Regions from separate parts of the Streptomyces sp. NPDC086766 genome, predicted to be linked through region 2. Evidence: riboswitches for the same ligand, from Rfam matches in the RefSeq annotation. Region 2 holds a riboswitch; each other region holds the start of a gene.
What was found. Region 2 has a riboswitch for thiamine pyrophosphate ahead of thiO (glycine oxidase ThiO). Riboswitches for the same ligand answer to the same signal wherever they lie in the genome.

Region 1: another riboswitch for thiamine pyrophosphate. It lies ahead of thiC (phosphomethylpyrimidine synthase ThiC); the one in region 2 lies ahead of thiO (glycine oxidase ThiO).
Region 3: another riboswitch for thiamine pyrophosphate. It lies ahead of ACIPM1_RS26370 (thiamine ABC transporter substrate-binding protein); the one in region 2 lies ahead of thiO (glycine oxidase ThiO).

What each region holds. Positions count from the first base shown of each region.
Region 1 covers NZ_JBIVBI010000005.1:434,905-438,171, reverse strand. Annotated here, with positions in the region: gene thiC (phosphomethylpyrimidine synthase ThiC) at 1-1,612, opposite strand, end outside; TPP riboswitch at 1,605-1,782, opposite strand; gene ACIPM1_RS12620 (YibE/F family protein) at 1,854-3,267, shown strand, end outside.
Region 2 covers NZ_JBIVBI010000001.1:505,994-509,260, forward strand. Annotated here, with positions in the region: gene ACIPM1_RS02270 (thiazole synthase) at 1-135, opposite strand, end outside; gene thiS (sulfur carrier protein ThiS) at 139-339, opposite strand; gene thiO (glycine oxidase ThiO) at 336-1,547, opposite strand; gene ACIPM1_RS02285 (hypothetical protein) at 1,486-1,695, shown strand; TPP riboswitch at 1,662-1,773, opposite strand; gene ACIPM1_RS02290 (hypothetical protein) at 1,827-2,201, shown strand; gene ACIPM1_RS02295 (NAD(P)/FAD-dependent oxidoreductase) at 2,234-3,267, shown strand, end outside.
Region 3 covers NZ_JBIVBI010000016.1:57,869-61,135, reverse strand. Annotated here, with positions in the region: gene rlmN (23S rRNA (adenine(2503)-C(2))-methyltransferase RlmN) at 1-1,095, shown strand, start outside; TPP riboswitch at 1,232-1,339, shown strand; gene ACIPM1_RS26370 (thiamine ABC transporter substrate-binding protein) at 1,432-2,514, shown strand; gene ACIPM1_RS26365 (ABC transporter permease) at 2,538-3,267, shown strand, end outside.

The DNA.
Region 1 (3,267 bases), on a different contig from region 2:
TGGCCGGTTCCGCGGGGAGGGTCTCGTCGTGGAACTCCCGTGCCGTGTCCGGGTCGAGGGCCAGGTTGAACTGGTCCTCCCACCGGAACTCGAAGCGGGCGTCGGACAGTGCGTCGTCCCACTCCTGCGCCCCGGGGTGGCCCTTGGCGAGGTCGGCCGCGTGGGCGGCGATCTTGTAGGTGATGACCCCGGTCTTGACGTCGTCGCGGTTGGGCAGGCCCAGGTGCTCCTTGGGCGTGACATAGCACAGCATGGCCGTGCCCCACCAGGCGATCATCGCGGCGCCGATGCCCGAGGTGATGTGGTCGTACGCCGGCGCGACGTCCGTGGTCAGCGGGCCGAGCGTATAGAACGGAGCCTCATCGCAGATCTCCTGCTGAAGGTCGATGTTCTCCTTGATCTTGTGCATCGGGACGTGTCCCGGGCCCTCGATCATGGTCTGTACGTGGAAACGCTTGGCGATCGTGTTGAGTTCCCCGAGCGTGCGCAACTCCGCGAACTGCGCCTCGTCGTTGGCGTCGGCGATGGAGCCGGGACGCAGTCCGTCGCCCAGCGAGTAGGTGACGTCGTAGGCGGCGAGGATCTCGCAGAGTTCCTCGAAGTTCTCGTAGAGGAACGACTCCTTGTGGTGCGCGAGGCACCAGGCCGCCATGATCGAGCCGCCGCGCGAGACGATGCCGGTCTTGCGGTTCGCCGTCAGCGGCACGTAGGCGAGGCGTACGCCGGCGTGGACCGTCATGTAGTCCACGCCCTGCTCGGCCTGCTCGACGACGGTGTCCTTGTAGATGTCCCAGGTCAGTTCCTCGGCCCTGCCGTCGACCTTCTCCAGGGCCTGGTAGAGCGGCACCGTGCCGATGGGGACGGGGGAGTTGCGCAGCACCCACTCGCGGGTGGTGTGGATGTTGCGGCCGGTGGAGAGGTCCATGACCGTGTCCGCGCCCCACCGGGTCGCCCAGGTCATCTTCTCCACCTCCTCCTCGATGGAGGACGTGACCGCGGAGTTGCCGATGTTGGCGTTGACCTTCACCAGGAACCGCTTGCCGATGATCATCGGCTCGATCTCCGGGTGGTTGACGTTGGCCGGCAGCACGGCGCGGCCCGCCGCGATCTCCTCCCGGACCACTTCCGGAGCGACGTTCTCGCGGAGAGCCACATACTCCATCTCGGGCGTGATCTCGCCCCGGCGCGCGTACGCGAGTTGCGTGACCGCCTGGCCGTCGCGTCCCCGGCGCGGCTGGCGCGGCCGCCCCGGGAACACCGCGTCGAGGTTGCGCAGGCCCCCGCGCGGCGAGGTGTGCTTGATCCCGTCGTCCTCGGGGCGGACGGGTCGGCCCGCGTACTCCTCGGTGTCACCGCGGGCGACGATCCAGTTCTCCCGCAGCGGCGGCAGGCCCCTGCGGACATCGGTGTCGACGAGTGGATCGGTGTACGGGCCCGACGTGTCGTACAGCGTGACCGACTTCCCGTTGGTGAGGTGCACCTGACGGACCGGCACCCGCAGATCGGGGCGCGAGCCCTCGACATACGCCTTGTGCCAGCCGATGGACTTCCCGGCCTCCCCGTCGCTGGAGATCTGCGTGGAGGCAGGCGTGCGTGCGTCCTTGTGGGTCATGAGACCTACTCCCTACGCCGGCATTACCCGGTAACAGGTTCGGCGGTCGACGCAGCGGCTTCCGTCTGTCGACGTTCCGCGTGAAACATCTCTCGTTCCACGTGAAACATCGCGAATACGGAGGTCAGCGCCCTCTCAGCCCGGTGCTCCGAGCTCCCGCGTGTGCAAAGGTGCCTCCACGCTAGCGCCCCTTGTGGCGCGGTGAACAGTGGGCCTCTGCCGTTCTTGCGATGATCTGGCGGTGACCACGACACAGCAGTCCCCCTATCCACCGCCAGAACCACGAGGCAGACCGGGCCCCGGGCAGGAGCAGGGCCATGGGCACGGGCACGGGTCCGGACAGGGCCACGAGCACGTGCAGGGACACGGTCACGGGCACGCTCACAGCCATGGGCCCGCCACGCCCGTCTCGAAGCACCTGCGCAAGGTGATCGCGGCGGTCCTGATCCCGTTCGCCGTCGCGGTGGCCGTCGGGCTCGCGGTGCTCTGGCCCGGCGGCGCCCCCGCGCACGAGCGCACCGGCGTCGGCTTCGACCGGCAGAGCCAGCAGGCCACCGTCACCCAGGTGATCGCGGTCAGCTGCAAGGGGGTGAACGCCTCGGCCGGCGCCCCCGCCGGAGATCCCTCCGCTGCCGGAAGCTCCTCCGCGCCGGAGCAGGCATCCGGCACCTGCAAGAAGGCCACGGTCCGGGTCGACACCGGCTCCGACACGGGCCGTACGTTCACCGAGTTCGTCCAGCCGGACCAGTCACGGCAGTTGCACGAGGGCCAGAAGGTCGTCGTCGCCTACGAGCCCTCGGCGCCGAAGGATCTCCAGTACTCGGTCACCGATGTCGACCGGCGCTTCCCCATGGGCCTCCTGGCCGGCATCTTCGCACTCGCCGTCGTGGTCGTCGGGCGGATGCGGGGCGTCATGGCGCTGGTCGCGCTGGCCATCAGCTTCCTGGTGCTGAACTTCTTCGTCCTGCCGGCGATCCTGGAGGGCTCGAACCCCCTGGTCGTGGCGGTCGTCGGTTCGAGCGCCATCATGCTGATCGCCCTCTACCTGTGCCACGGCCTGTCCGCGCGCACGTCGGTCGCGGTGCTGGGCACCCTGATATCTCTGGTGCTGATCGGCGTCCTGGGCTCGCTGTTCATCGGCTGGGCCGCACTCACCGGCAACACGGACGACAACACCGGCCTCATCCACGGCCTCTATCCGTCGATCGACATGAGCGGTCTGCTGCTCGCCGGCGTCATCATCGGCTCGCTCGGTGTGCTGGACGACGTGACGGTGACGCAGACGTCGGCGGTCTGGGAGCTGCACGAGGCCAACCCCGCGATGGGCTGGCGAGGCCTGTACCGGGCGGGCATCCGCATCGGACGCGACCACATCGCGTCGGTCGTCAACACACTGGTCCTCGCGTACGCGGGCGCCGCGCTCCCGCTGTTGCTGCTCTTCTCCGTCGCGCAGAGCAGCGTGGGGACGGTCGCCACCAGCGAACTGGTCGCGGAGGAGATCGTGCGCACGCTGGTGGGCTCGATCGGCCTGGTGGCCTCGGTCCCGGTCACCACGGCCCTCGCCGCCCTCGTGGTCTCGGCCGACCGCCCGGGAGCCGACCCGGCCCCGGCACCGGCCGCGCAGCCGGCCCCGGCGCGCGGCGGACGGGGACGAC
Region 2 (3,267 bases):
CGCGACCGTGGTCAGCTCCGTGCCGGAGGCGACCAGCGCCCGCTCCAGCACCTCCAGGCTGGGCGCCCCGCCGGTGCCCATGATCAGCCGGGACGCGAAGGACGTACCGCCGAGGACGAGGGGGTCGTCGGCCATGGGTCAGCCTCCCTGGACGGCGGTCAGCACTTCGACGCGGTCGCCGTCGGCCAGGGCCGTGGACGACCACCGTGTGCGCGGGACGACGGTCTCGTTGAGGGCGGCGGCCACTCCGGAGGGGGCGGCGGTCAGCATCGCCACGACGGTGTCCAGAGCCGTGCCGGACGCGACCTCGCGCGGCTCCCCGTTGACCGAGATGTTCATGCGGGCTGCTCCGAGAGTGCGGCGGCGCGGAAGCGGCGCGGGCTGAAGGGGCGGGCGTCGTCGGGCAGGTCGCCGGTGACCAGGGCGTGCGCCAGGACGTCCCCGGTGACCGGGGTGAGCAGCACGCCGTTGCGGTAGTGCCCGGTGGCCAGCAGCAGTCCGTCCAGGTCGGTCGGGCCGAGCAGCGGCGCGTTGTCGGGGGAGCCCGGACGCAGCCCGGCCCGGGTCTCCGTCAGCGGCAGCTCGGTGATCCCCGGCACCAGTTCGTGCGCGTCCCGCAGCAGCTCGTACACACCGCCCGCGGTCACCGTGGTGTCCCAGCCCAGCTCCTCGCTGGTCGCCCCGACCACCAGCTCGCCGTTCAGGCGCGGCACCAGGTAGACCTGGCCGCCGCGCACCACGGCCCGTACGGTCCGGCTCAGGAAGGGCGCGTACCGCTTCGGCACGGTCAGCCGCAGCACCTGTCCCTTCACCGGCCGCACCGGCGGCAGCACGTCGTCCTGCACGCCCGCGAGCCGGCCGCTGAGGCTGCCGGCCGCGAGCACCACGTGGCCCGCGCCCAGCACCGTGCCGTCGCGCAGCACGCAGCCCGCCGCCCGGTCCCGGACCACGGTCAGCCGCTCGGCCCAGGCGCGATGGAAGACCACGCCCGCCCGCTCGCACGCGGTCACCAGGGCGCGGGCCAGCCGCCGCGGGTCCACCTGGTGGTCGCCGTCCACCCGCAGACCGCCGCGCACGCCCGGCGCGAGCATCGGCTCCAGCCGCCGGCACTCGCGCCCCGACAGCCACTCGGAGTCCAGGCCCGACCGCCGCTGCAGCGCGTGCAGCTCCCGCAGATGGGCCCGGTCGTCGGCGTCCAGCGCGACGGCGAGCGTGCCGCACCGGCGGTAGCCGAGGTCGAGGCCGGTCAGTTCGGTCAGCTCGGCCGCGAAGTCCGGATAGCGGCGGGCCGAGGCGAGGTTCAGCCCGAGCAGGGTCTGCTCGCCGTGGTGCAGTTCGGTGACGGCGGCGAGCATCCCGGCCGCCACCTGCGCGGCCCCGCCGCCCGGCTCGGGATCCACCACGGCCGCGGTCAGGCCGCGCTGCGCCGCGCGCCAGGCGGTCACGAGCCCGATGATCCCGCCCCCGACGACCAGGACGTCCGCCGTGCCCGGCGAGGGGACGCCCGGGGACGCCGTGCCCGGCGACGGGGTGCCCGCGGGTGAGATGTCCGGGGACGTGCCCGGCGGCGGGGTGCCCGGAGGCGACGTACTCGAAGACGGCGTACTCGAAGACGGCGTACTCGAAGACGGCGTACTCGAAGACGGCGTACCTGAGGACGACATGGGCGTTCAGCCCCTCCCTTCGCCGGCATGACCCGGATCAGGTTCGTACGGTCGGAGGCCGCCAGCCTCCCTCTCAGCCCGGTGCGTCCGGGCTCCCGCGAGTGCTTGTACGGTGGCCACCCTAGCCCGCCGGGCACCGACCTCGTAAGGGAGCCTTCGCCCATGCCGCGCTCGCTCGACGGCCTCGTCCTCGCCCCCGTCGCCGACCAGGCCCCCGGCCAGGTGGGCACCCGCACCCGGTTCACCTACCACGAGCGGAACGGGGAGATCTGGGCCGAATACGCGGGCGGTGACGTCGTACGCGGCCATCTGGTGGGTATCCGGGAAGGGGACCGCCTCGACTTCCGGTACGTGCAGCTCAAGCACGACGGGACCACGTCCTGCGGGCACTGTGTGTCGACGGTGGTCGAACTGCCCGACGGGCGTGTCCGGTTGGAGGAGAGCTGGCAGTGGGAGTCGCAGCCGGGGAGCGGGACGAGCGTGGTGGAAGAGGTGACGGGCCCCGCTGTGCAGCAGGTCACCCCGTCCGCACCCTGACTGACCCTCCGTCAGGTGTCTATGGTGATCGGGTGAGCGAGCAGACGCAGGAACACGGCACGTCACAGCCGCGGCGCGTGGTCGTCGCCGGCGCGGGCATGGCCGGTGTGCAGACCGCCGTGGCCCTGCGCGAGCAGGGCTTCACCGGCACCGTGACGCTGATCGGCGCCGAGCCCCACCAGCCCTACGACCGGCCGCCCCTGTCCAAGGCCGTCCTGCTCGGCAAGGCCGAGGACTCCGCCTTCGACGTCGACTTCGAGGCCCTCGGCATCGAACTCCAGCTGGGCCGAGAGGCGCTCGCCGTACGGGTCGACGCGCACGTCCTCGACACCTCCGCCGGTCCCGTGCCCTACGACGTGCTCGTGCTGGCGACCGGCGCCGAACCGGTCCGGCTGCCGGGCGCCGAGGGCGTCCCCGGCGTCCACCTGCTGCGCACCCTGGACGACGCCGAACGGCTCCGCCCGGTCCTCGCCCGGCAGCACGACATCGTGGTCGTCGGGGCCGGGTGGATCGGCGCCGAGTTCGCTACTGCCGCCCGCGAGGCGGGCTGCGCGGTGACGGTCGTCGAGGCCGCGGACCGCCCGCTCGCCGGGGCGCTGCCCGCCGAGGTGGCCGCCCCGATGGCCGCCTGGTACGCCGACGCCGGCGCCGAGCTGCGCACCCAGGCGCGCGTGGCGCGCGTGGCGCCGGGCGCGGTGCTGCTCGACGACGGCACGCGGCTGCCCGCGGGCGCCGTCGTGGTCGGCATCGGCGCGCGCCCCGCCACCGGCTGGCTGGCCGGCTCCGGCATCCCCCTGGGCGCCCACGGCGAGGTCCTGGCCGACGACCACCTGCGCGCCGGCGCGCCGGACGTGTACGCGGTCGGCGACTGCGCCTCCTTCCCCTCGGGCCGTTACGGGGAGCGCCTGCTCGTCCACCACTGGGACAACGCGCTGCAGGGCCCACGCACCGTCGCGGCGAACATCCTGGGCGAGACCCCCGCGGTCTACGACCCGGTCCCGTACTTCTGGTCCGAGCAGTTCGGCCGCTTCGTGCAGTACGCCGGCCACCACGCGTCCGCCGACAC
Region 3 (3,267 bases), on a different contig from region 2:
GGAGAACTCACTTTCGTCGCCCCGCGCGGAGCCCAGAAGCCGCCGCGGCACCTTGCCGACCTCACTCCTGCCGAACGCAAGGAGGCCGTCGCCGCGATCGGCGAGAAGCCGTTCCGTGCCAAGCAGCTCTCGCAGCACTACTTCGCGCGGTACGCGCACGACCCGGAGCAGTGGACCGACATCCCCGCCGGCTCGCGCGCCAAGCTGCGGGAGGCGCTGCTGCCGGACCTGATGACGGTGGTGCGGCACCTGTCGACCGACCAGGGCACCACACGCAAGACGCTGTGGCGGCTGTTCGACGGCACCCTCGTGGAGTCGGTGCTCATGCGCTACCCGGACCGGGTGACCATGTGCATCAGCTCGCAGGCCGGCTGCGGTATGAACTGCCCGTTCTGCGCCACCGGCCAGGCCGGTCTGGACCGCAATCTGTCCACCGCCGAGATCGTGCACCAGATCGTGGACGGGATGCGCGCCCTGCGCGACGGCGAGGTTCCCGGAGGCCCCGCGCGGCTGTCCAACATCGTCTTCATGGGCATGGGCGAGCCGCTCGCCAACTACCGGCGAGTCGTCGGATCCATCCGGGCCCTGACCGACCCCGAGCCGGACGGGCTGGGCCTGTCGCAGCGCGGGATCACCGTGTCCACCGTCGGTCTCGTCCCGGCCATCCACCGGTTCGCCGACGAGGGCTTCAAGTGCCGCCTGGCCATCTCCCTGCACGCGCCGGACGACGAACTGCGCGACACCCTCGTACCGGTGAACACCCGGTGGAAGGTGCGCGAGGTGCTGGACGCCGGGTTCGAGTACGCGGCCAGGTCCGGGCGCCGGCTGTCCATCGAGTACGCGCTGATCCGGGACATCAACGACCAGGCGTGGCGCGGGGACCGGCTCGGACGGCTGCTCAAGGGCAAGCCGGTGCACGTCAACCTCATCCCGCTGAACCCGACTCCGGGCTCCAAGTGGACCGCGTCCCGGCCCGAGGACGAGAAGGCCTTCGTCGAGGCGATCGCCGCCCACGGTGTACCGGTCACCATCCGGGACACCCGGGGCCAGGAGATCGACGGGGCGTGCGGGCAGCTCGCCGCCACGGAGAGGTAGCGGCCGGGCGGCTGCCACCGGGACGGACCAGATGTGCCACCGGGCGGGAGCGGTGGTTCCGACTGAGACGGGACCGGGCGTGCCTCCGGGAGGGAGACGGGCGGTAGTCTGAGGCCGTCCATATATCAACATCTTCATATTCCGACAGGGGAGCGCCACAGCGCTGAGAGTGCGGCAATCGGGCCGCAGACCCTCCGAACCTCGCCCAGGTCATTCTGGGTAGGGAGATCGGTCTTCACTCGAGCTGTTGCGCCCTGCCCGGGAACCCGCGGACCCCGTCCGCCGGACCCGGGCAGGGCCGCGTCTCTTCCTGGCCAACCCCAGGAGGAAAATCCAGTGCACACCAAGACCTTCGTGGCCGTGGCCGTCGGGCTCGGCCTCGTCACGCTGTCCGCGTGCGGATCGTCGAACGGTTCCGCGGGCGGCAGCGGCGGCGACACCAAGACCGTGACCCTGGTCAGCCACGACGCGTGGGCCGTGTCGAAGAACGTCCTCAAGGAGTTCGAGAAGCAGTCCGGGTACAAGGTCAGGGTCCTCAAGGACGGCGACGCCGGACAGGCCGTCAACAAGGCTGTCCTCACCAAGGACAACCCGCAGGGCGACGTCTTCTTCGGCGTCGACAACACCCTGTTGTCCCGCGCCCTCGACAACGGGCTGTTCCAGCCGTACCGGGCCAAGGGACTCGACCAGGTCGGCGCCGCCTACCAGCTCGACGGGGCCAAGCACCGCGTCACCCCGATCGACTACGGCGACATCTGCGTCAACTACGACAAGGAGTGGTTCGGCAAGCACAAGCTGACCCCGCCGCAGTCCTTCGACGACCTGGCCAAGCCGGCGTACAAGAACCTCCTCGTCACCGAGAACGCCGCCACCTCCTCGCCCGGCCTCGGCTTCCTGCTCGGCAGCGCCGCGAAGTACGGCGACGGCGGCTGGTCCGGCTACTGGAAGAAGCTCAAGGCCAACGGCGTCAAGGTGGTCGACGGCTGGGAGCAGGCCTACAACGAGGAGTTCTCCGGCTCCGCGGGCGGCCGGAAGGCCAAGGGCGACCGGCCGCTCGTCGTCTCCTACGCCTCCTCCCCGCCCGCCGAGGTCGTCTTCGCCGACCCCCGGCCCAAGACCGCCCCGACCGGGGTCGCCACCGGCACCTGCTTCCGGCAGATCGAGTTCGCCGGGCTGCTGAGCAACGCGAGGAACAGCAAGGGCGGCAAGGCGCTCGTCGACTTCCTGATCTCCAAGAGGTTCCAGGAGGACATGCCGCTGAACATGTTCGTCTACCCCGTGATCGGCGGCGCGAAGGTGCCCGCCGAGTTCACCCAGTACGGCCCGCCGGCCAAGGCCCCCGAGACCATGGCCCCGGGCAAGATCGCCGCCAACCGTGACCAGTGGGTCAAGTCGTGGACGTCGCTCGTACTGAAGTGACCCCGCGCGAGGGCCGTGCGCCGATGCGTACGGGGAACGCGGCGCGGTTCGGCCTCATGGCCGTGCCCGTCGCGTTCTTCGCGCTGTTCTTCGCCTACCCGGTGGCCGCGATCGTCCGGCGCGGCCTCCGGGTCGACGGCGCCTGGCGCTTCGGGCGGCTCGTGGACGTGCTCGGGCAGCCCGACATCCGGCACGTGCTGTGGTTCACCACCTGGCAGGCGTGCGCCTCCACCGCGCTCACCCTGCTGGTCGCGCTGCCCGGCGCGTACGTCTTCGCCCGCCTCGACTTCCCCGGCCGGCAGGTTCTGCGCGCGGTGGTCACCGTGCCCTTCGTGCTGCCCACGGTCGTCGTGGGCACCGCCTTCCTCGCCCTGGTCGGGCGCGGCGGGCTCCTCGACCAGCTGTGGGGCGTACGGCTGGACACCACGGTCTGGGCGATCCTGCTGGCGCACGTCTTCTTCAACTACGCCGTGGTCGTACGGACCGTGGGCGGTCTGTGGGCCCAGCTCGACCCGCGGCAGGAGGAGGCCGCCCGGATGCTCGGCGCCTCACCGCTGCGGGCCTGGCGCAAGGTCACCCTGCCCGCCCTCGCGCCCGCGGTCGCCGCCGCCGCGCTCATGGTCTTCCTGTTCACCTTCACCTCCTTCGGCGTGGTGCAGATCCTCGGCGGACCCACCTTCTCCACCCTGGAAGTGGAGATCTACCGGCAGACCTCCGAGATCTTCGACCTGTCCACCGCAGCCGTCCTCACCG